One region of the Streptomyces sp. NPDC058375 genome, then DNA from elsewhere that is predicted to be linked to it. Evidence: riboswitches for the same ligand, from Rfam matches in the RefSeq annotation. Region 1 holds a riboswitch; each other region holds the start of a gene.
The links. Region 1 has a riboswitch for thiamine pyrophosphate ahead of ACFWM7_RS18965 (thiamine ABC transporter substrate binding subunit). Riboswitches for the same ligand answer to the same signal wherever they lie in the genome.

Region 1 (7,624 bases):
AGGGCGCGGACGCCATTCAGGCCGACGACAAGCGCGACGACGACAAGGGTTCCGGGCGCTTCATGCTGAAGCTCTCCGGTGAGGCATTCGCCGGCGGCGGCGGTCTCGGCGTCGACCCCGACGTCGTGCACACCATCGCCCGCGAGATCGCCGCCGTCGTACGCGACGGCGCCCAGATCGCGGTGGTCATCGGGGGAGGCAACTTCTTCCGCGGGGCCGAGCTCCAGCAGCGCGGCATGGACCGGGCCCGGTCCGACTACATGGGCATGCTCGGCACCGTCATGAACTGCCTGGCGCTCCAGGACTTCCTGGAGAAGGAGGGCATCGACTCGCGCGTCCAGACCGCCATCACCATGGGCCAGGTCGCCGAGCCGTACATCCCGCTTCGAGCCGTACGGCACCTGGAGAAGGGGCGCGTGGTCATCTTCGGCGCCGGTATGGGCATGCCGTACTTCTCCACCGACACCACCGCCGCCCAGCGCGCCCTGGAGATCGACGCCGAGGCGCTGCTCATGGGGAAGAACGGCGTGGACGGGGTCTACGACTCCGACCCGAAGGCCAACCCCGACGCGGTGAAGTTCGACGCACTGGAGTACGGCGAGGTGATCGCCCGCAATCTGAAGATCGCGGACGCCACCGCCATCACGCTCTGCCGTGACAACCAGCTCCCGATCCTCGTCTTCGAGCTGACCGTCGAGGGCAATATCGCTCGCGCGGTCAAGGGTGAGAAGATCGGCACGCTCGTGAGCGACGAGAGCACCCGGGCCTGACGGCCCCCCAGGATGGACAACGGCCTGCCGGTCGGACACCGTGCAGGTGAGGACGCGACGCAGGACCCGCAGGGCGCGGCGATGACGACGCCGGGCCCACCCAAGACACGCAGGAGCACGTGGTGATCGAAGAAATCCTCCTCGAGGCCGAGGAGAAGATGGAGAAGGCCGTTGTCGTCGCGAAAGAGGACTTCGCCGCGATCCGTACCGGCCGCGCGCACCCGGCGATGTTCAACAAGATCGTCGCCGACTACTACGGCGCGCTGACCCCGATCAACCAGCTGGCCTCGTTCTCGGTGCCCGAGGCGCGGATGGCCGTCGTGACGCCGTTCGACAAGACCGCGCTGCGCAACATCGAGCAGGCGATCCGCGACTCCGACCTCGGCGTCAACCCGAGCAACGACGGCAACATCATCCGGGTAACGTTCCCCGAGCTCACCCAGGACCGCCGCAAGGAGTACATCAAGGTTGCCAAGACCAAGGCAGAGGACTCCAAGATCTCGATCCGCTCCATCCGCCGCAAGGCCAAGGAGACCCTCGACAAGCTCGTCAAGGACAAGGAGTCCGGCGAGGACGAGGTGCGCCGCGCCGAGAAGGAGCTCGACGACACCACCGCGAAGTACGTCGCGCAGGTGGACGAGCTGCTCAAGCACAAGGAAGCCGAGCTGCTCGAAGTCTGATGAACGACTCTTCCTGGGGTGCCCCGCAAGGAGCCGGTTACTGGGGCACGCCCGAGATGAGGGCTGCCCCGGCGGGTCCTGCCCACGATGTGCATGGTGCCCAGCAGACTCGGCCCATGCCCATCGTGCCGGACACTCCCGACGCAGGTAGAGACGCAGGTAGAGAAACAGAGAGCCGCGACGACCGGGACAGGGATGCCGCTCACGTCAGCGGCCCCCTGTTCCGTGACGAGATGCCGCAGGAGCCCATGTCCACCCCGCTGCCGCCCCCGCCGCAGAAGAAGCGCGCGGGGCGTGATCTGCGCGCCGCCATAGGGGTCGGCGTGGGTCTCGGCGCCGTCATCGTCGCCTCGCTGTTCATCGTGAAGGCCGTCTTCATCGGCGTCATAGTGGTCGCCGTCGTCGTCGGCCTCTGGGAGCTCACCTCCCGCCTCCAGGAACGCAAGGGCATCAAGGCGCCCCTGATCCCGCTGGCCGTCGGCGGAGCCGCGATGGTCGTCGCCGGGTACGCCCGGGGCCCCGAGGGCGCCTGGATCGCCATGGCCCTCACCGCCCTCGCGGTGCTGGTCTGGCGGATGACCGAGCCCCCGGAGGGGTATCTCAAGGACGTCACGGCCGGGGTCTTCGCGGCGTTCTACGTCCCCTTCCTGGCCACCTTCGTCGCCCTGCTGCTGACGGCGGACGACGGGTCGTGGCGGGTCCTGACCTTCCTCGTCCTCACGGTGGTCAGCGACACCGGGGCGTACGCGGTCGGCTGGCGCTTCGGCAAGCACAAGCTCGCCCCGCGCATCAGCCCCGGCAAGACCCGCGAGGGCCTGCTCGGCGCGGTCGCCTTCGCGATGGTCGCCGGCGCGCTCTGCATGGAGTTCCTGATCGACGGCGGCGCCTGGTGGCAGGGCCTGCTGCTCGGCCTCGCGGTCGCGGCCAGCGCCACCCTGGGCGACCTGGGCGAGTCCATGATCAAGCGGGACCTCGGGATCAAGGACATGGGCACCCTGCTCCCCGGCCACGGCGGCATCATGGACCGGCTGGACTCGCTCCTGCCGACCGCACCGGTGGTGTGGCTGCTGCTGGTGCTGTTCGTCGGTTCCGGCTGAGCCCCCGGCACCCACCCCACCTGCACGTTCTGCGAGCGAGGGTCCGTCGTCCACAGGGCGGCGGGCCCTCACCCGTCTGTCTGCCACACTGGATGAACCATGCCTAAGCCCGGAGAACTCACTTTCGTCGCGCCCCGCGGAGCCAAGAAGCCCCCGCGGCACCTCGCCGACCTCACGCCCGCCGAGCGCAAGGAAGCGGTCGCCGCGACCGGTGAGAAGCCGTTCCGCGCCCAGCAGCTCTCGCAGCACTACTTCGCGCGGTACGCGCACGACCCGGCCGAGTGGACCAACATCCCGGCGGCGTCGCGGGAGAAGCTCGCCGAGGCGCTGTTCCCCGAGCTGATGTCCGTGATCCGGCACATCAGCTGCGACGACGACACCACCCGTAAGACCCTGTGGAAGCTGCACGACGGGACGCTCGTCGAGTCCGTCCTGATGCGCTATCCGGAGCGCGTCACGATGTGCATCTCCTCGCAGGCCGGCTGCGGGATGAACTGCCCGTTCTGCGCCACCGGGCAGGCCGGCCTCGACCGCAACCTGTCGACCGCCGAGATCGTGCACCAGATCGTCGACGGCATGCGTGCCCTGCGCGACGGCGAGGTGCCCGGCGGGCCCGCGCGGCTGTCCAACATCGTCTTCATGGGCATGGGCGAGCCGCTCGCCAACTACAACCGCGTGGTCGGCGCGATCCGCCGCCTCACCGACCCGGAGCCGGACGGACTCGGGCTCTCGCAGCGCGGGATCACCGTCTCCACCGTGGGCCTCGTCCCGGCCATGCTGCGCTTCGCCGACGAGGGCTTCAAGTGCCGCCTCGCCGTCTCGCTGCACGCCCCGGACGACGAGCTGCGCGACACCCTCGTCCCCGTCAACACCCGGTGGAACGTCCGCGAGGTGCTGGACGCCGCCTGGGAGTACGCGGAGAAGTCCGGCCGCCGGATCTCCATCGAGTACGCCCTGATCCGGGACATCAACGACCAGGCCTGGCGCGGTGACCTGCTCGGCCGGCTGCTCAAGGGCAAGCGGGTGCACGTCAACCTGATCCCGCTGAACCCCACGCCCGGCTCCAAGTGGACCGCCTCGCGGCCCGAGGACGAGAAGGCGTTCGTCGAGGCCATCGCGGCCCACGGCGTGCCCGTCACGGTCCGGGACACCCGTGGCCAGGAGATCGACGGGGCCTGCGGGCAGCTGGCGGCCTCCGAGCGCTAGGAGGTTCCCGGGCCTCCGAGCGTCGGCCTCCCCCGGGCGGCCGGAAACCGCCGGTGTAGCCTGGGCCGAAATCAACTTCATATTCCGACAGGGGAGCGCCACAGCGCTGAGAGTGCGGCACCAAGGACAGGTTGGCCGCAGACCCTCTGAACCTCGCCCGGGTCATTCCGGGTAGGAAGTTCGGACCTTACTCAAGCTGTTGCGCCCTGCCCGCTTCCGGTTCGCCGGACAGCGGGCGGGGCCGCGTCTCTTCCTGGTCACCTCCAGGAGGAATCACATGAACACCACCACGAAGTACGCGGCGACCGCGCTCGCCGCGGTGCTCGGCGTCACCGTGCTCGTCGGCTGCGGCAGCGACGACGGCTCGGCGGGCTCCGGCGCGTCCAAGGGCAGCGGGTCCAAGACCGTGACCCTGGTCAGCCACGACTCGTTCAACGTCTCGGACGAGGTGCTGAAGGCGTTCACGAAGGAGACCGGCTACAAGGTCAAGACCCTCAAGAGCGGCGACGCCGGGGCCGCGCTCAACCAGGAGATCCTGACCAAGGGCTCCCCGCGCGGCGACGTCTTCTTCGGTGTCGACAACACCCTGCTCTCCCGCGCCCTCGACATCGGCCTGTTCACCGCGTACGAGGCCAAGGGCCTGGACCGCGTCGCGCCGGACACGCAGACGGACGAGAAGCACCGCGTCACGCCCGTCGACACCGGCGACATCTGCGTCAACTACGACAAGAAGTTCTTCGCCGACAAGAAGCTCGCCCCGCCGAAGACCTTCGCGGACCTGCTGAAGCCCGCGTACAAGAACCTCCTCGTCACGGAGAACGCGGGCAGTTCCTCGCCCGGTCTCGGCTTCCTCCTCGGGACCATCGCCGCCGAGGGCGAGGACGGCTACGAGGCGTACTGGAAGAAGCTCAAGGCCAACGGCGTCAAGGTCGTCGACGGCTGGGAGCAGGCGTACAACGAGGAGTTCTCCGGCTCCGCCGGCGGCAAGAAGACCGGCGCCGACCGGCCGCTCGTAGTCTCCTACGCCTCCAGCCCGCCCGTCGAGGTGCTCTACGCCGACCCGCAGCCGAAGGAGGCCCCCACCGGGGTCGCCACCGGCACCTGCTTCCGGCAGACCGAGTACGCCGGGCTGCTGACCGGGGCGAAGAACGAGGCGGGCGGCAAGGCGCTGCTGGACTTCATGATCAGCAAGACCTTCCAGGAGGACATGCCGCTCAACATGTTCGTGAACCCGGTCGTGAAGGACGCGAAGCTGCCGGAGCTGTTCACGAAGCACGGCGAGAGCGTCGAGACGCCTTCCACCGTCGCGCCCGAGAAGATCGCCGCCAACCGTGAGCAGTGGATCCAGTCGTGGCAGTCGCTGGTCCTGAAGTAGGCATCGAGGAGAAGGCCGCCCGGCCCGCCGGCAGTGGGCCCGGGCGGCGGTCCGGGCGGCGCGGGGCCGCGGTGCGGCTCGGCCTGATGGCCGTGCCCGTCGCCTTCTTCGCGCTGTTCTTCGCCTATCCCGTGACCGCGATCGTCGGCCGCGGCCTCAAGGCGGGCGGCGACTGGCAGTTCGGGCGGATCGGTGACGTACTGGCCCGCCCGGACATCCTCGACGTCCTCTGGTTCACCACCTGGCAGGCCCTAGCCTCGACCGCGCTCACCCTGCTGATCGCCCTGCCCGGGGCGTATGTATTCGCCCGCTTCGACTTCCCCGGCAAGCAGGTGCTGCGGGCGGTCGTCACCGTGCCGTTCGTGCTGCCCACCGTCGTCGTCGGCACCGCGTTCCTGGCGCTGCTCGGGCGCGGCGGGCTTCTCGACGAGCTGTGGGGCGTCCGGCTCGACACCACGGTGTGGGCGATCCTGCTGGCCCATGTCTTCTTCAACTACGCCGTGGTCGTACGGACGGTGGGCGGGCTCTGGTCCCAGCTCGACCCGCGCCAGGAGGAGGCCGCCCGGGTGCTCGGGGCCGGGCGGTTCGCGGCCTTCCGCCGGGTGACGCTGCCCGCGCTCGCCCCGGCCGTCGCCGCCGCCGCGCTGATGGTCTTCCTCTTCACCTTCACCTCGTTCGGCGTCGTGCAGATCCTCGGCGGACCGGCGTACTCCACCCTGGAGGTGGAGATCTACCGGCAGACCGCGCAACTGCTCGACCTGCCGACCGCCGCCGTGCTGACCCTGGTGCAGTTCGCCGCGGTCGGGGCGATTCTCGCCGTGCACGCCGCGACCGTACGCCGCCGGGAGCGGGCGCTGAAGCTCGTCGACCCGGCGCAGACGTCGCGCAGGCCGCGCGGAGCCGGGCAGTGGGCGCTGCTCGGCGGCGTCCTGCTCACCGCGCTGCTGCTCATCCTGCTGCCGCTCGGTGTGCTGGTGGAACGGTCCTTCGACGGTCCTGGCGGTTACGGCTTCGGCTATTACGAGGCCCTCCAGTCGGTTGGGGCGGGCGGCTCCTCCACCTTCCTGGTGCCGCCGCTGGAGGCGGTCGGCAACTCCCTGCGGTACGCGCTCGTCGCGACGCTCATCGCCCTCGTCATCGGCGGGCTCGCGGCGGCGGCCCTGACCCGGCGGGCCGGCCGGCTGGTCCGGGGCTTCGACGCGCTGCTGATGCTGCCCCTCGGGGTGTCCGCCGTGACCGTCGGCTTCGGGTTCCTGATCACCCTGGACAAGCCGCCGCTCGACCTGCGGACCTCCTGGATCCTGGTCCCGCTGGCCCAGGCGTTGGTCGGCGTTCCCTTCGTCGTACGGACCATGCTGCCCGTGCTCCGCGCGGTCGACGACCGGCTGCGGGAGGCCGCCGCCGTGCTCGGGGCATCCCCGCTGCGGGCCTGGCGGGAGGTCGATCTGCCGCTGGTGCGGCGGGCGGTGCTGGTCGCGGCGGGCTTCGCCTTCGCCGTGTCGCTCGGGGAGTTCGGTGCCACCGTCTTCATCGCGCGGCCCGACAACCCGACGCTGCCGGTCGCCGTGGCCCGGCTGCTGGGCCGGTCGGGGGAGCTCAACTACGGGCAGGCGATGGCCCTGAGCACGATTCTGATGCTGGTGTGCGCGGTGTCGCTGCTGCTCCTGGAGCGTATCCGCACCGACCGATCCGGGGAGTTCTGAACGACATGCTGAGCTTGCAGGCAGCCACCGTACGGTTCGGGGAGCGGGCCGCGCTGGACGCGGTGGACCTGGAGGTCGCCGACCACCGGATCTCTTGTGTCCTCGGGCCCAGCGGCAGCGGGAAGTCCACCCTGCTGCGGGCCGTCGCCGGGCTCCAGCCCATGGACGGAGGCCGGGTGCTGCTGGCCGGACAGGACCAGGCGGGCGTCCCCGTGCACCGGCGCGGCCTCGGCCTGATGTTCCAGGACCACCAGCTCTTCCCGCACCGGGACGTCGGCGCGAACGTCGCCTTCGGGCTGCGGATGCACGGCGTCGGACGGGCCGAGACGGGCGACCGGGTCCGCGAACTGCTGGAGCTGGTCGGTCTGCCGGGCGCGGAACGCCGGGCTGTCGCCGCGCTCTCCGGCGGGGAACAGCAGCGCGTCGCCCTGGCCCGCGCTCTCGCCCCGCGCCCGAAGCTGCTCATGCTCGACGAGCCGCTCGGTCAGCTCGACCGGAGCCTGCGCGAACGGCTCGTCGTGGAACTCCGCACGCTCTTCCAGGAGTTGGGCACCACCGTGCTGGCCGTCACCCACGACCAGGGCGAGGCGTTCGCGCTCGCCGACCGGGTCGTCGTGATGCGGGACGGCCGGATCGCGCAGGAGGGCAGCCCGCTGGACGTCTGGCAGCGGCCCGCCTCCGCGTTCGTCGCCCGGTTCCTCGGCTTCGACAACGTCACCCCGGCCACCGTCACCGGACAGGCCGCCGCCACCGCCTGGGGCAAGGTCCCGGTGCCCGAAGGCTCCCCGCAGGG
Region 2 (7,624 bases), on a different contig from region 1:
CACCCATGTGATGGTCTGGGCCGAGTACGGCTTCTCCTCGAACCTGCGCCTGGCCGACTTCGCCTCCGAGCGCACCCTCTTCGCCACCCACAAGGACAGCGAACTCCTCACCGCCGAGCACGGTTTCCCGCTGCGCCTCGTCGTCCCGCACCTGTACGCCTGGAAGGGCCCGAAATGGGTCCGGGGCATCGAGTACATGACGGCGGACCGGCGGGGATTCTGGGAGGAGCGGGGCTACCACAACATCGGCGACCCCTGGTCCGAGCAGCGCTATTCGTACCAGGAGGAGCCGGGGGACGGCCCGGAGCTGTAGATCCGCTTCAGCTCCGGCGGCTCTCCCGCGGCTGTGGAGCTACTGGCTCCGGCGGCTCTCCCGCGGCGGCTGTGGAGCCTCTGGCTTCGACGGGCTCTCGTAGCTCCTTCAGCCGGGCCACGTCCGCCGCGTGCCCCTCCTTGCCGCCGGGCGTCTCGATGATCAGGGGCACGCCCTCGGTCGCCGGATGCGCGAACAGCTCGGCGAACGGCTCCGCCCCGATGTGACCGGCGCCGATGTTCGCGTGCCGGTCCTTGTGGGCGCCGACGACGTCCTTGGAGTCGTTGGCGTGGACCAGCTTCAGCCGCCCCTCGCCGACCGTCTCCACCAGCAGGTCCAGCGTCTGCCGCATCCCCGTCGGGCCGGTCAGGTCGTGCCCGGCGGCGTAGATGTGGCAGGTGTCCAGGCAGATGCCCAGCTTCGGGTGGGAGTCCAGCGCCTCGAAGTACGGCCCGAAGTCCCAGGTCCGCGAGCAGAGCGAGAAGCCCTGCCCGGCCGTCGACTCCAGCAGCAGGTCCGGGTCGTCGTCATGGGTCAGCTCGTCCAACAGCGGCCGCATGTGCTCCCGCACCTGGGCCAGCGCCTCGGCGCGCGGCCGCCCGCCGGTCGCCGAACCGGTGTGCACCACCACGCCCAGCGCGCCGATCTCCCGGGCCCGCCGCAGCGAGTGGCGCAGGGACTCCACGGACTTCTCCACCGTCGCCTCGGTGTGCGAGCCGAAGTTGATCAGATACGGGGCGTGCACGTACGCCGGGATCGAGGCCGCCGCGCACTCGGCGCGGAACAGCTCGTCCTGCGCCGGGTTCCCGACGGGCATCGCCCAGCCGCGCGGGTTGGCCACGAAGACCTGCACGGTCTCCGCCGCCAGCTCACGCGCGTACTCCAGACCGACCTTGGCGAGGCCGCCGGCCACCGGGACATGCCCGCCCACCGGGTTCCGCGGAGAGTGCATCAGGTTCTAGAACCCCTTGGTCTTGATGGTGATCGTGGAGCCCTCGGGGGCCTGTTCGCCGCCGCCCACGGACTGGCTCGCGATCGTGTCGCTGAAGGAGAGGAACGGCCGGTCGACCTTCACGTCGAAGCCCGCCTCCTCCAGGGTGCTCCGCGCCTCGTCGACGTCCCGGCCGGTGACGTCCGGGACGTCCAGCATCCGGGGGCCCTTGGAGACGGTCAGCTGGATCGTGTCGCCCTCGGCGGCCTCGGTCCCCTCGCCGGGGGACTGCTCGGCGACGGCGCCCTTGTCCTCGGAGGAGTGGATGCGGTCGGGCAGCACCTCGGCCTTCAGACCCTCGGCCTCCAGCTCGGCGGTGGCTTCCTCGGCGGAGAGCCCGGTGACGTCCGGGACGTCGATCGGGGCGCCCTTGCTGACGACGAGCGCCACGGCGGTGTCGGGATTGCGGTCGGTGCCGGCGCGGGGATCCGTGCGGACCACCTCGCCCCGGGCCACGTCCTCGCTGAACTCCCTGGTCACCATTCCGGGGATTAGGCCGACCTTCTTCAGGGAGCGCCGGGCGTCCGCGAGGGAGCTGCCCACCACATCGGGCACCCGCACGATCTCCGGGCCCCGCGAGACGACGAGCTTCACCGAGCCGTTGCCCCGGATCCGGTCGCCGGAGGCGGGGTCGCTGCTGACGACCTCGCCCCGCTCGACCGTGTCACTGAAGACCCGCTCCACGCCCTTGAGCCCGAGGCCCTCGTCGGAGAGCCGCTTCTCGGCGGTCTGCTGGGTCTGGCCGAGCAGCGAGGGGACCTGGGTGAACTGTCCGGAGTTGATGTACCAGACGCCCGTGCCGATCCCCAGGGTCAGCAGGACGGCGGTGAGCACGATGACCAGCTTGCGGTGCGGACCGCCGAACGGGCCGCGCCGGCCGGCCCGGCGCCGGGCCGGGGCGGCGGGCCCCGCGGGCGGCATCTCCAGCCGGCTGGTGCGGTGCACCCCGGCCCCGTCGCCGTCCGCCGGGAGGGCCCGCGGGATCACGCTCGTACGGTCGTCCGCGCCGTCGTGGGAGTCCGACAGCGCCTGCGGCGGTACGGCGTCCAGCTCGGCGTCGGTCAGCCCGGCGCGCGCCTCACGGGTCTCGGCCAGCAGCAGCACCGCGTCGTGCGGGCGCACCTCGGGATTGCGGGCGGTCGCGCTCGCCACCAGGGAGTCCAGCGCGACCGGGAGCCCCGGCACGACGGCGGACGGGGCCGGGACGTCGGAGTTGAGGTGCTGGTAGATGACCTGGGCGGCGTTCTCGCCGGTGTACGGCTTGGCGCCGGTCAGCATCTCGTACAGCACGACCCCGCAGGCGTACACATCACTGCGGGTGTCGGCGGTGCCGTGCTCGATCTGCTCGGGGGCCAGATACGACACCGTGCCCAGCAGCGAACCGGTGGTGTCGGTGGCGGTGCCGACCGCCCTGACCAGCCCGAAGTCGGCGACCTTCACCCGGCCGTCGTCCCCTATCAGGACGTTCTCCGGCTTCATGTCGCGGTGCACGAACCCGGCCCGGTGCGCGGCGCCGAGCGCGGCGAGGACCGGCTCCAGGATGTCCAGCGCGGCCCGGGGCTGGAGGGCACCGCGCTCGCGCAGCACGTCGCGCAGGGTGCAGCCCGCCACGTACTCCATCGCGAGATAGACGTACGCGCCCTCGGCGCCCTGGTCGAAGACCGCGACGACATTGGGGTGGGCGAGCCGGGCCACCGACTTGGCCTCGCGGATGAACCGCTCGACGAAGGCGACGTCGACGGCGAGCGCCGGGTGCATCACCTTGAGGGCGAGCACCCGGTCCAGGCGGGTGTCCACGGCCCGGTAGACCGTGGCCATCCCGCCGACGGCGATGCGCGCCTCAATGCGATACCGGCCGTCGAGCAGCTGCCCGACGAGAGGGTCCTGGAGGGTCGTGTCCACCCCGAGAGTCTACGAGCCGCCACCGACACCCCGGACGGGCCGGGGCACTCCCGGGGCAGTTCCCTTACCGACCTGTGACAGGGAGGTTTTCAGCCCCTTGGGCGATTGAGGAGCGGGGGTTCGGGGGCAGCGCCCCCGACCACGTACCGGCAGCTCAGAACGCCGGCCGCTCCGGATCGAACGCCGCCCGCCCGTCCACCGGCGAGGACGCCTCGGCGAAGTGCCGGCGCGGAATCCGCCCCGCCCGGTACGCGAGCCGCCCGCCCTCCACCGCGTGACGCATCGCACCCGCCATCAGCTCCGGCTCCTGCGCCCGGGTCACCGCCGAGGCGAGCATCACAGCGGCGCACCCCAGCTCCATCGCCTGCGCCGCGTCCGAGGCGGTCCCGGCCCCCGCGTCGAGGATCACCGGCACCCCGGCCTGTTCCACGATCAACTCGAAGTTGTGCGGGTTGCGGATGCCGAGCCCGGAGCCGATGGGGGAGCCGAGCGGCATGATCGCCGCGCACCCCACCTCCTCCAGCTTCCGGGCGAGGACCGGGTCGTCGTTGGTGTAGGGCAGCACGGTGAACCCCTCGTCGACCAGCGTCTCCGCCGCGTCCAGCAGCTCGATCGGGTCGGGCAGCAGGGTCCGCTCGTCGGCGATCACCTCCAGCTTCACCCAGTTCGTGCCGAGCGCCTCCCGGGCCAGCCGGGCGGTGAGCACGGCCTCGCCCGCCGTGTAACAGCCGGCGGTGTTCGGCAGGACCTGGATGGAGAGCCGCTCCAGCACCGAGAGCACCGAACCCTGCACGGTCGGGTCCAGCCGGCGCATCGCGACCGTGGTCAGCTCGGTGCCCGACGCGATCAGCGAACGCTCCAGCACCTCCAGGCTCGGGGCCCCGCCGGTGCCCATGATCAGCCGGGATCCGAAGGTGGCGGGCCCCAGTGTGAAGACGTCGTCGGACATGGTCAGCCTCCCTGTACGGCGGTCAGGACCTCGACGCGGTCGCCCTCGCCGAGCGTCGTGGCAGCCCACCGGCCGCGCGGGACGACGCTCTCGTTGACGGCGGCGGCGACTCCGGCACCGGCCCGGGTCAGCGTGGCGACGAGGGCGCCCAGGTCCGTTCCGGCGGGAACGGCACGGGCTTCCCCGTTCACCGAGACGGAAACGGTGGCTTCGGGTGCGGCGGGGGCTTCCGGTAGCGCATCGGCCTCCGGTACGGCGTCGGCTTCCGGTACGCCGGTGACTTCGGGCACGGCGGTGGCCGCCGGACCGGCGGGCTGCTGCTGGGTCATACGGGCTGCTCCTGGAGTACGGGGGCGGCGGTGGTAGTTCCGAACCGGCCGGGGCCGAAGGGGCGGGCCGCCTCGGGCAGCTCGCCGGTGGTCAGGGCGTCGGCCATCGCGTCCCCGGTGACGGGCGTCAGCAGGACGCCGTTGCGGTGGTGGCCGGTGGCGAGCAGCAGACCGGGCAGGGAGGTCGGGCCGAGCAGCGGGGCGTTGTCGGGCGACGCGGGACGCAGCCCCGCCCGGGTCTCGGTGAGCGGCAGCTCGGTGATGCCCGGCACCAGCTCGTGGGCGTCGCGCAGCAGCTCGTACACCCCGCCGGCCGTGACCGTGGTGTCCCAGCCCATCTCCTCACTGGTGGCGCCGACGACCAGCTCGCCGTTCTCGCGCGGCACGAGGTAGAGGTGGCCGCCCCGGACCACGGCGCGCACGGTGCGGCTGAGGAAGGGGGCGTACGCCGGTGGCACGGTGAGCCGGAGGACCTGGCCCTTGACCGGGCGGACCGGCGGCACGAGCTCCGGCGGGAGCCCCGCGAGCCGGCCGCTGAGGCTGCCCGCGGCGAGCACGACCTGATCGGCCGCGAACTGCGTGCCGTCGCCGAGCAGTGCCCCGGCGGCCCGGCCCCCGGCGACGGTGAGCCGCTCGGCGGCCGTCCGGCGGAACGCGACCCCGGCCCGCTCGCACGCGGCCAGCAGCGCGGCGGCGAGGCGGCGCGGATCCACCTGGTGGTCGCCGTCGACCCGGAGGCCGCCCCGGACGCCCGGAGCCAGCATCGGCTCCAGACGGCGGCATTCACGGCCGCTCAGCCAGACCGACTCCAGGCCTGAACGCTCCTGGAGGGCGTGCAGTTCGCGCAGATGCGCCCGGTCGTCGGAGTCCAGCGCGACGGCGAGCGTGCCGCAGCTCCGGAAGCCGGTCTCCCGGCCGCTCGCCTCCTCCAGCTCCTCGACGAACGCCGGATAGCGGGCGGCGGAGGCGAGGTTGAGGCCGAGCAGCATCTGCTCGCCGTAGTGCAGTTCGGTGACGGCGGCCAGCATGCCCGCCGCGACCTGGGCGGCCCCGCCGCCCGGTGCGGGATCGGCCACGGTGACGCTCAGCCCCCGCTGGGCCGCCCGCCACGCGGTGACCAGGCCGATGATGCCGCCCCCGATGACGAGGACGTCGGATCCTGAGGTTTCTCCCCGTGCTCCTGAGGTTTTCCCCGAGACGCGCATGAGTGTCCAGCCCCTCCCTTCGCCGGCATGACCCGGAGCAGGTTCGTACGGTCGGAGGCCGTCCAGCCTCCCTCTCAGCCCGGTGCGTCCGGGCTCCCGCGAGTGTTCTACCTTGGCCACCCTAAACCCCGCCGCCCACTGCCCAGTAGGGGAGCAGCCACCATGGCCCGTTCGCTCGACGGACTCGTCCTCGCGCCCGTCGCCGACCAGGCCCCGGGCCAGGTCGGCACCCGCACCCGCTTCACGTACCACGAGGAGGGCGGCCGGATCTGGGCCGAGTACGCGGGCGGCGACGTGGTCCGGGGCCACCTCGTCGGCACCCGGAAAGGGGATGTGCTGGACTTCCGTTACGTCCAGCTCAAGCAGGACGGAACGACCTCGTCCGGGCACTGCGTCTCGACGGTCGTCGACCTCGCGGACGGCCGGGTGCGGTTGGAGGAGCGGTGGCAGTGGGAGTCGCAGGAGGGCAGCGGGACCAGCGTGGTGGAGCAACTGCCCTCCTGACGACAGTTTTTCCGGGGCGCTTCCGGGGCCCTTCCCGCGGCCGTCTTCCTGACGTTTCGTCAGGTGATTAAGGTGGACGGGTGAGCGAGCAGCAGACGGAGAAGAGCCCGGCCCGGCACGTCGTGATCGTCGGAGCCGGCATGGCGGGCGTCCAGACCGCCGTCGCCCTGCGGGAAGCCGGCTTCGCCGGGCCCGTCACCCTGATCGGCGCCGAGCCCCACCAGCCCTACGACCGCCCGCCGCTGTCCAAGGCCGTGCTGCTGGGCAAGGCCGAGGACTCCGCCTTCGACGTCGACTTCGAGGCGCTCGACATCACCCTGCGCCTCGGCCTGGACGTCACCGCCCTGCGCGCCGCCGACCACGTCCTGGACACCGCCGACGGCCCCGTCCGCTACGACGCGCTGGTCCTGGCGACCGGCGCGGAGCCCGTGACCCTGCCCGGCACCGAGGGCGTGCCCGGCGTCCATCTGCTGCGCACCCTCGACGACGCCGCCCGGCTGCGGCCCGTCCTGGACCGGCAGCACGACGTGGTCGTCGTCGGGGCGGGCTGGATCGGCGCGGAGTTCGCCACCGCCGCCCGCGCCGCGGGCTGCGCGGTCACCGTCGTCGAGGCCGCCGCCCGCCCGCTCGCGGGCACCCTGCCCGCCGAGGTGGCCGCCCCGATGGCCGCCTGGTACGCCGACAGCGGCGCCGAACTCCTCACCGGGGCCCGGGTCGACCGCGTCCAGGAGGGGACCGTGATCCTCGCGGACGGCCGCACCCTGCCCGCCGGGGCCGTGGTCGTCGGAATCGGCGCCCGCCCCGCCACCGGCTGGCTGGCCGGCTCCGGGATCGCGCTCGGCCCGGACGGCTCGGTCACCGCCGACAGCACCCTGCGCGCCTCGCTGCCCGATGTGTACGCGGTCGGCGACTGCGCCTCCTTCCCCTCCGCCCGCTACGGAACCCGCCTGCTGGTCCACCACTGGGACAACGCCCTCCAGGGCCCGCGCACCGCGGCCGCCGCGATCATGGCCGCCGGAACCGGTGAACCGCTCCCCGTCTACGACCCCGTCCCGTACTTCTGGTCCGAGCAGTTCGGCCGCTTCGTGCAGTACGCCGGCCACCACGCCCACGCCGACACCCTGCTGTGGCGCGGCGACGGGGCGGACGCGGCCTGGTCGGTGTGCTGGCTGCACGACGGCGCCCTCGTCGCCGTGCTCGCCGTGGGCCGCCCGCGCGACCTCGCCCAGGGCCGCAGGCTCATCGAGTCGGGGGCCGTCCTCGACCCGGAGAAGGTGGCCGACCCCGCCGTACCGCTGAAGTCCGCGGCCCTCTGACCGCCCCGGGGCCGCCTCGGACACCCCCGTACGGTCGGCCCGGCTACCGACTGTCAGTCCGGGGTGGCACGCTTGTCCTTGTGACCGAGATTGACGCAAAGACCGATGCTCTCGT
Region 3 (7,624 bases), on a different contig from region 1:
GGCGCAGCGGCCGCCCAGGACGGGCGGGGATCCGTGATGTGGCCGCCGCGGCCGGCGTCTCGATCACGACCGTCTCCGACGCGCTCAACGGCAAGGGCAGGCTCCCGGACGCCACCCGCCGCCATGTCCGCGAGGTCGCCGAGCGCCTGGGCTACCGCCCGTCCGCCGCGGCCCGAACCCTCCGTACGGGCAAGTCGGGCCTGATCGGCCTGACCGTGACCACGTACGGGAATGAACCTTTCACCTTCACCGAATTCGCGTACTTCGCGGAGATGGCGAGAGCCGCGACCTCCGCGGCGCTCGCCCGCGGCTACGCCCTCGTCATCCTCCCCGCCACCTCCCGGCACGACGTCTGGTCCAACGTCGCGCTCGACGGGACCGTCGTCATCGACCCCTCCGACCAGGACCCGGTCGTCACCGAACTCGTCCGCCAGGGACTGCCCGTCGTCTCGGACGGCCGCCCGGCCGGCACGCTCCCCGTCACCGCCTGGGTCGACAACGACCACCGGGCCGCCGTGCTCGACCTCCTCGACCACCTCGCCGCCGCCGGAGCCCGCCGCATCGGCCTGCTGACCGGCAACACCACCGACACCTACACCCGGCTGTCCACGGCCGCCTACCTCCACTGGTGCGAGCGGGTCGGCCAGGATCCCGTCTACGAGTCCTACCCGGCCCACGACCCCTGCGCGGGGGCGGTCGCCGCCGACCGGCTGCTCGCCCGCCCGGACCGCCCCGACGCGGTCTACGGGCTCTTCGACCCCAACGGGACCGACCTCCTGGCGGCGGCCCGCCGCTACGGGCTGCGCGTCCCCGAGGACCTGCTGCTCGTCTGCTGCAGCGAGTCCACCGTGTACGCGGCCACCGAGCCGCCCATCACGACGCTCTCGCTGAAGCCCCGCCGCATCGGCACGGCCGTCGTCCAGCTGCTCATCGACGCCATCGAAGGGGTCGAGCACGACGGGCCGGTGGAGCAGGTCATACCGACGGAGCTCATCGTCCGGACCTCCTCGCAACGCCGCCCACCGCGCACCACGGTCAGCGCGCCGCGCTCCCCCAGCGGGGATTGATCGCCTCTCAGCGGGGATTGATCGGCTCTTTTCGGACCAATCGGCCGGTGAACCGTGCGTGCGCCCGGATTCACCACCCCTGGTGCGTCACACAGATCGATCCGCATTCCTATGATGGGCGCACGACACCGCGGACCACCTCTACCAGGCAGGGCCCGTCAGGTGTACGGCGGCGCGACGGTGGTGGAGGGGTCGATGACTCAGGGGGCCGGTCAGGAACCCGTGGTGCGGACGGCGACGTTGCGTGACTTCCGGGTTCCGCCGTATGCGCAGACACCCGTGCCACCGCAGGCACAGGTGGCACCTCCTTCCACGGTGCCACCGCGTGCGCCGGAGGCGCATCCGTCGCCGCCGGACGCGCTCGCGCCACCGCCCGGCGCATCCGTGCCGCCGCACGCCCCCGCCCCGCACCGCCCGCCGCACCCCGGGAACGCCGTCGTGGGCGACGAGCAGCCGGAGGGTTACACGCCGACCGAGCGGGACCTCCCGGTCATCCGCCGCGGCGACACGGTCCAAGTGCAGACGGCCGAGCCGCGCCCCGTCTCCGACGACGGCCGCGGCCCGCTCTTCGTCGTCGGCGACGTCCACGGCTACCTGGACGAGCTGCTGGCCGCCCTCGGCGAGCAGGGCCTCATCGACGCCGACGGGAGCTGGGCCGCGGGCAACGCCAGGCTGTGGTTCCTCGGCGACTTCACCGACCGCGGCCCCGACGGCATCGGGGTCATCGACCTCGTCATGCGGCTCTCCGCCGAGGCGGCGGCGGCCGGCGGCTACTGCAAGGCCCTGATGGGCAACCACGAACTGCTGCTGATCGGCGCCAAGCGGTTCGCCGACACCCCCGTCAACTCCGGGGCCGGCACCGCCACCTTCCAGGCCGCCTGGCTCCTCAACGGCGGCCAGAAGACCGACATGGAGCGCCTCCAGGACGTCCACCTCCAGTGGATGTCCCGGCTCGACGCGGTCGTCGAGGAGGACGGGCATCTGCTGATGCACTCCGACACGACGGCCTACCTCGACTACGGGTCCACCATCGAGGACGTCAACGACACGATCACGGCCATTCTCACGCGCAACGACGCCGACGAGTGCTGGGACCTCTTCCGCAAGCTCACCAAGCGGTTCGCCTTCCGGGACGAGGGCGGCTCCCAAGCGGTGCGTGAGCTGCTGACGATGTACGGCGGACAGCGCGTCGTCCATGGTCACAGCCCCATTCCGTATCTCCTGGGCGAGGTGGGAACGGAGGAGGGCGAGGACAGCTCGGGGCCCGTGATCAACGGGCCGCACGTGTACGCGGACGGCCTCGCCATCGCCATGGACGGCGGCGTGACCATGGCCGGAAAGCTGCTGGTGGTCCAACTCCCCCTGCATGGCTGACCTTCGGCGGGGAAGGCGCTTCAGGTTCAGCCTGCGCCAACCCCGCCGATCGCCGGGCCCGTCACCGGGCCCAATTCTGGAAACACCCTGTCACCCCGTGCCGTGAGCGCTCTACCATCGGCCTATCAGTGGCAGGCTCTCCTCCGTTTCCGCCCGATCGCCCGGTCCACCGCGGGCAGCCGGGCACGACGGAGCATCGGGGGATGCAGATGACAAGCGCTCCGCACCTGCTGGCCGAGGACGGACCCGAGTACGAGCGGATCCTGGGCGACGCACTGCGCCACGCTCACGAACGCCCGGACCTGGAGGGCGTCGGGGACCGGCTCAACACCGAACAGCTGCGCACCATGGCGCTCGGCGCCACGGCGCTGATCACCGCGGCCGCGGCCACCGAGTACGAGCACTACGTCAAGGCCCGCGGCGAACTGCGCCGCCCCTCGACCGCCGAAGGCGCCGACGGGATCCCGGGTCTGGACGGGCCGCAGAGCACGGCGGCCGGAGCGGGCGCCGGCATAGGCGCGGTCATCACGGTCCTGACCCCGCTGCTGGCCGGCACCGCGGCCGTCATCTTCCTGCTCGTCGGCTATCTGCTGAAGGCGGTCAGCCCCTCGGTGGCCTTCGGCGACTCGATGGTCGCGGCCGGGTGGTTCTTCGCGGCGGTCGCCGCCGCGGCGATCCTCGTCGCGGCCGTCGGGCTGCTCGTCACCGCCCTCCGCAACGGCGCCACGTCCCTGGCCGCCGAGGAGGAGGAGCAGGAGCTTCCGGAGGAGGTGGCACGGGCCAGGGAGGCGTGGCGCCACGCCCTGCTGGAGCGCGGCATCCTCCCGTTCCTCCGGGACGCCCTGGCCGACCCCACCGCGGGGCCCGCCGCCCGGACCCCGCACCGTTCGCCCAACCGCATCCCGAAGATCGGCTACAGCAGGCCGGACTTCTCCGGCCCGGACGACGGCCCGGCGGCCGGACCCCGGCCGACCTTCACCAGCCCCGACTTCACGAGCCCGGACTTCGGCGGCCCGGAAAACCAGCCGGACTGAGACCGACGCGGAGCACGAGGCGGACCGGGCCGAAACCGACGCGGGGCACCAGCCGCACCACCGAAACATGCGCGGGCCGGGGCGGCAAGTGCCGCACCCGGCCCGGGAGATGCTCCGGACGGACCGGAGCGGTGGATCAGATGGCCTGCGGAGCCAGCTTCGGGTTGACGCCGTACTCGTTCGTCTCCGGCTTGCCCTCCGAGGCGAGGAAGACGATCAGGACGATGGCGCCGACGAAGGGGACGAGCGCGATCAGCAGCCACCAGCCCGAGCGGCCGGTGTCGTGCAGACGGCGCACGCTGACCGCGAGCGACGGGATGAGAACCGCGAGGGTGTAGATGGAGGCCAGGAAGTCCACACCGATCATCATGCCGATGATCAAAAGCACCAGGCTGATGACGAAGTTGATGAGCGTGAACATCCAGTACTCCTGGCGGCGCGCGCGTCCGCTGAAGCCTGCGTAATTCTTGAGCACTGCCAGGTACCAGTTCATGGTGATTCCCCTCCCCGGGCCCCGTTCGGGGCCGCCAACTTTCAGCCAAGCAAGCCGGAAAGTAAGCCACAAATAAGGAACGGGTCAAGACCGGTTGACGCAAAGGGGAAACGTACATCCAGCTGCCGCACGACTGTGTCCATACTGTCGCTTAACAAGATGGCTAGACATGCCAAACCACCGCTAAACACCCTTAGTTGCTTGTAAGGCGCAGAACATCCGGAGCCCCGGAGGCCCCCGCCCGGGGTCAGACCTCGGTGCCGCGTGATCGGACCGGCGGACGGCCGCCCGGAGCCGGCACCGTGGCCAGCAGCGCCTCGCCCGTCGCGTAGAGCTCGATCAACAACGGCCGGAGCGCCCGACCGCGTCCGGTCAGGGTGTAGCTCGTACGCACGGGGAATCCGCGCCGACGCTCCACCGGCAGCAGGCCGCGCTCACGCAGTTCCGTGAGCCGCTGGCTGAGCGCCTTCGCCGACAGCTCCGGCAGGCGCGCCCTCAGCTCGGAGAACCCGAGCGGGCCGCCCATCAGTTCGCGCAGCACCAGGATGGTTCAGCGTCCCGACACCGCGGCGAGGGCGGCCCCCTGTGGCAGGCCCGCCCGGGAACGCAGCGGGGACGACGGCCGGATCCCGTTGAGAACCCGACCGCCGTCCCCGACGAGGAGCCGACCGCCGGGGACGAGCCGGCGGTCGGGGACGAGCCGCCGGCCGGCCCCGTTCGTGCAGGTCAGTCCGCGATCGGCAAGTAGACCCGGTTGCCGGCAGCCGCGAACTCCCTCGACTTCTCGGCCATGCCCTCCTCGATCTCCTCCTGCGAACCGCCGTGCTGACGGCGGATGTCCTGGGAGATCTTCATCGAGCAGAACTTCGGCCCGCACATCGAGCAGAAGTGCGCCGTCTTCGCCGGTTCGGCCGGCAGCGTCTCGTCGTGGAACTCCCGGGCCGTGTCCGGGTCGAGGGCCAGGTTGAACTGGTCCTCCCAGCGGAACTCGAACCGCGCGTCCGAGAGCGCGTCGTCCCACTCCTGGGCGCCCGGGTGCCCCTTGGCCAGGTCAGCCGCGTGGGCGGCGATCTTGTAGGTGATCACGCCGGTCTTCACGTCGTCCCGGTTGGGCAGCCCCAGGTGCTCCTTGGGCGTGACGTAGCAGAGCATCGCCGTGCCCCACCAGGCGATCATCGCGGCGCCGATGCCGGACGTAATGTGGTCATAGGCGGGCGCGACGTCCGTGGTCAGCGGGCCGAGCGTGTAGAACGGCGCCTCCTCGCAGATCTCCTGCTGGAGGTCGATGTTCTCCTTGATCTTGTGCATCGGGACATGCCCGGGGCCCTCGATCATGGTCTGGACGCCGAACTGCTTGGCGATCGTGTTCAGCTCGCCCAGCGTGCGCAGCTCGGCGAACTGCGCCTCGTCATTGGCGTCCGCGATCGACCCGGGGCGCAGCCCGTCCCCCAGCGAGTATGTGACGTCGTACGTCGCGAGGATCTCGCAGAGCTCCTCGAAGTGCTCGTAGAGGAACGACTCCTTGTGGTGCGCGAGGCACCAGGCCGCCATGATCGAGCCGCCGCGCGAGACGATCCCGGTCTTACGGCGGGCCGTCAGCGGGACGTACGGCAGGCGCACTCCGGCGTGCACCGTCATGTAGTCCACGCCCTGCTCGGCCTGCTCGATGACCGTGTCCTTGTAGATCTCCCAGGTCAGCTCCTCGGCCCGGCCGTCCACCTTCTCCAACGCCTGGTAGAGGGGCACCGTTCCGATCGGTACGGGGGAGTTGCGCAGCACCCATTCGCGGGTGGTGTGGATGTTGCGGCCGGTGGACAGGTCCATGACCGTGTCGGCGCCCCACTTGGTCGCCCAGGTCATCTTGTCCACCTCCTCCTCGATGGAGGAGGTGACGGCCGAGTTGCCGATGTTGGCGTTGACCTTCACCAGGAACCGCTTGCCGATGATCATCGGCTCGATCTCGGGGTGGTTGACGTTGGCCGGCAGCACCGCCCGGCCCGCCGCGATCTCCTCGCGTACGACCTCGGCCTCGACGTTCTCCCGGATCGCCACGTACTCCATCTCCGGGGTGATCTCCCCCCGGCGGGCGTACGCGAGCTGGGTGACGGGACGTCCGTCGCGGCTGCGGCGCGGCTGGCGCGGGCGGCCGGGGAAGACGGCGTCGAGGTTGCGCAGCCCGCCGCGCGGCGAGGTGTGCTTGAGCCCGTCGTCCTCGGGGCGGACGGGCCGGCCCGCGTACTCGGCGGTGTCGCCGCGGGCGATGATCCAGTTCTCCCGCAGGGGCGCGAGGCCCCGGCGGACATCGGTGTCGATTCCGGGATCGGTGTACGGCCCCGACGTGTCGTACAGCGTCACGTCCTTGCCGTTGGTGAGGTGCACCTGTCGGACCGGCACCCGGAGGTCAGGGCGCGAGCCCTGGACGTACCCCTTGTGCCAGCCGATGGACTTCCCGGCCTCGTCGCCCGTGCTCTCGGCGTTCTGTTTCGAGGCAGGCGTGCGTGCGTCCGCTGTGGTCATGAGACCTACTCCCTACGCCGGCATTACCCGGTAACAGGTTCGGCGGTCGGCGCAGCGTGTCCCGTACGGATGTACGGCGGTCAGCGCCCTCTCAGCCCGGTGCTCCGAGCTCCCGCGTGTGCAAAGGTGCCTCCACGCTAGCGTCCTTTCCGGCGAGCTGACCAGAGGGCCCCTCTGTTCTTGCGATGATCGCCCCGTGACCTCCCCCCAAAACGACCCCGCACCCCAGCCGCCGTCCCCGGGCCACAGCCACGGCCACTCGCACAGCCACGGACCCGCCGCCCCGGTCTCCCGGCACCTGCGCAAGGTCATCGCCGCCGTGCTGATCCCGTTCGCGACGGCGGTCGTCGTCGGCCTGATCGCGTTCTGGCCCGGCGGCGCACCCGACCACGAGCGCACCGGCGTCGGATTCGACCGCCAGACCCAGGACGGCAAGGTCGTCCAGGTCGTCCAGGTCGACTGCGCGGACGTCAACGCCGCGCAGGTGCCCCCGACCGGCGACACCTCCACGCCCTCGGGGCGGGAGGCCGTCAACGAGCAGGAAGGGGAATGCGCGAAGGCCACCGTCGAGGTGACCAGCGGCGACGACAAGGGCCGTAGGTTCGTCGAGGTGGTCCAGCCGGACGCGCCCCGCCAGCTGAAGGAAGGTCAGGGCGTGGTCGTGGCGTACGCACCGGACGCGCCGCGCGACCTCCAGTACTCCGTGACCGACGTGAACCGGAAGGTCCCGATGGCGCTGCTGGCCGGGATCTTCGCCTTGGCGGTGGTCCTGGTGGGCCGGATGCGCGGGGTGATGGCGCTGGTGGCGCTGGCCGTGTCGTTCGCCGTGCTGACCCTGTTCATCCTGCCGGCGATCCTTCAGGGCTCGAATCCGCTGGTCGTGGCGGTGATCGGAGCCAGCGCGATCATGCTGGCGGCCCTCTATCTGTGCCACGGGGTGACGGCCCGTACGTCGGTCGCGGTCGTCGGCACGCTGATCTCGCTGCTGCTGATCGGGCTGCTGGGCTCCCTGTTCATCGGCTGGGCGAGCCTGAGCGGCAACACCGACGACAACACGGGCCTCATCCACGGTCTCTACCCGGACATCGATATGAGCGGTCTGCTGCTGGCCGGTGTCATCATCGGTTCGCTCGGGGTGC

Region 2: another riboswitch for thiamine pyrophosphate. It lies ahead of thiO (glycine oxidase ThiO); the one in region 1 lies ahead of ACFWM7_RS18965 (thiamine ABC transporter substrate binding subunit).
Region 3: another riboswitch for thiamine pyrophosphate. It lies ahead of thiC (phosphomethylpyrimidine synthase ThiC); the one in region 1 lies ahead of ACFWM7_RS18965 (thiamine ABC transporter substrate binding subunit).

Annotation. Positions count from the first base shown of each region.
Region 1 covers NZ_JBHXJG010000109.1:1,046-8,669, forward strand. The annotation lists gene pyrH (UMP kinase) at 1-770, shown strand, start outside; gene frr (ribosome recycling factor) at 893-1,450, shown strand; gene ACFWM7_RS18955 (phosphatidate cytidylyltransferase) at 1,450-2,547, shown strand; gene rlmN (23S rRNA (adenine(2503)-C(2))-methyltransferase RlmN) at 2,647-3,753, shown strand; TPP riboswitch at 3,833-3,949, shown strand; gene ACFWM7_RS18965 (thiamine ABC transporter substrate binding subunit) at 4,031-5,128, shown strand; gene ACFWM7_RS18970 (ABC transporter permease) at 5,215-6,831, shown strand; gene ACFWM7_RS18975 (ABC transporter ATP-binding protein) at 6,837-7,624, shown strand, end outside.
Region 2 covers NZ_JBHXJG010000275.1:374-7,997, reverse strand. The annotation lists gene ACFWM7_RS30295 (sulfite oxidase-like oxidoreductase) at 1-313, shown strand, start outside; gene ACFWM7_RS30290 (deoxyribonuclease IV) at 321-1,265, opposite strand; gene pknB (Stk1 family PASTA domain-containing Ser/Thr kinase) at 1,272-3,206, opposite strand; gene ACFWM7_RS30280 (thiazole synthase) at 3,361-4,155, opposite strand; gene thiS (sulfur carrier protein ThiS) at 4,158-4,346, opposite strand; gene thiO (glycine oxidase ThiO) at 4,481-5,689, opposite strand; TPP riboswitch at 5,687-5,799, opposite strand; gene ACFWM7_RS30265 (hypothetical protein) at 5,852-6,193, shown strand; gene ACFWM7_RS30260 (NAD(P)/FAD-dependent oxidoreductase) at 6,274-7,509, shown strand; gene ACFWM7_RS30255 (Rv2175c family DNA-binding protein) at 7,590-7,624, shown strand, end outside.
Region 3 covers NZ_JBHXJG010000029.1:22,304-29,927, forward strand. The annotation lists gene ACFWM7_RS07655 (LacI family DNA-binding transcriptional regulator) at 1-1,067, shown strand, start outside; gene ACFWM7_RS07660 (metallophosphoesterase) at 1,263-2,441, shown strand; gene ACFWM7_RS07665 (hypothetical protein) at 2,645-3,475, shown strand; gene ACFWM7_RS07670 (DUF805 domain-containing protein) at 3,612-3,968, opposite strand; gene ACFWM7_RS07675 (winged helix-turn-helix transcriptional regulator) at 4,216-4,509, opposite strand; gene thiC (phosphomethylpyrimidine synthase ThiC) at 4,695-6,485, opposite strand; TPP riboswitch at 6,478-6,611, opposite strand; gene ACFWM7_RS07685 (YibE/F family protein) at 6,682-7,624, shown strand, end outside.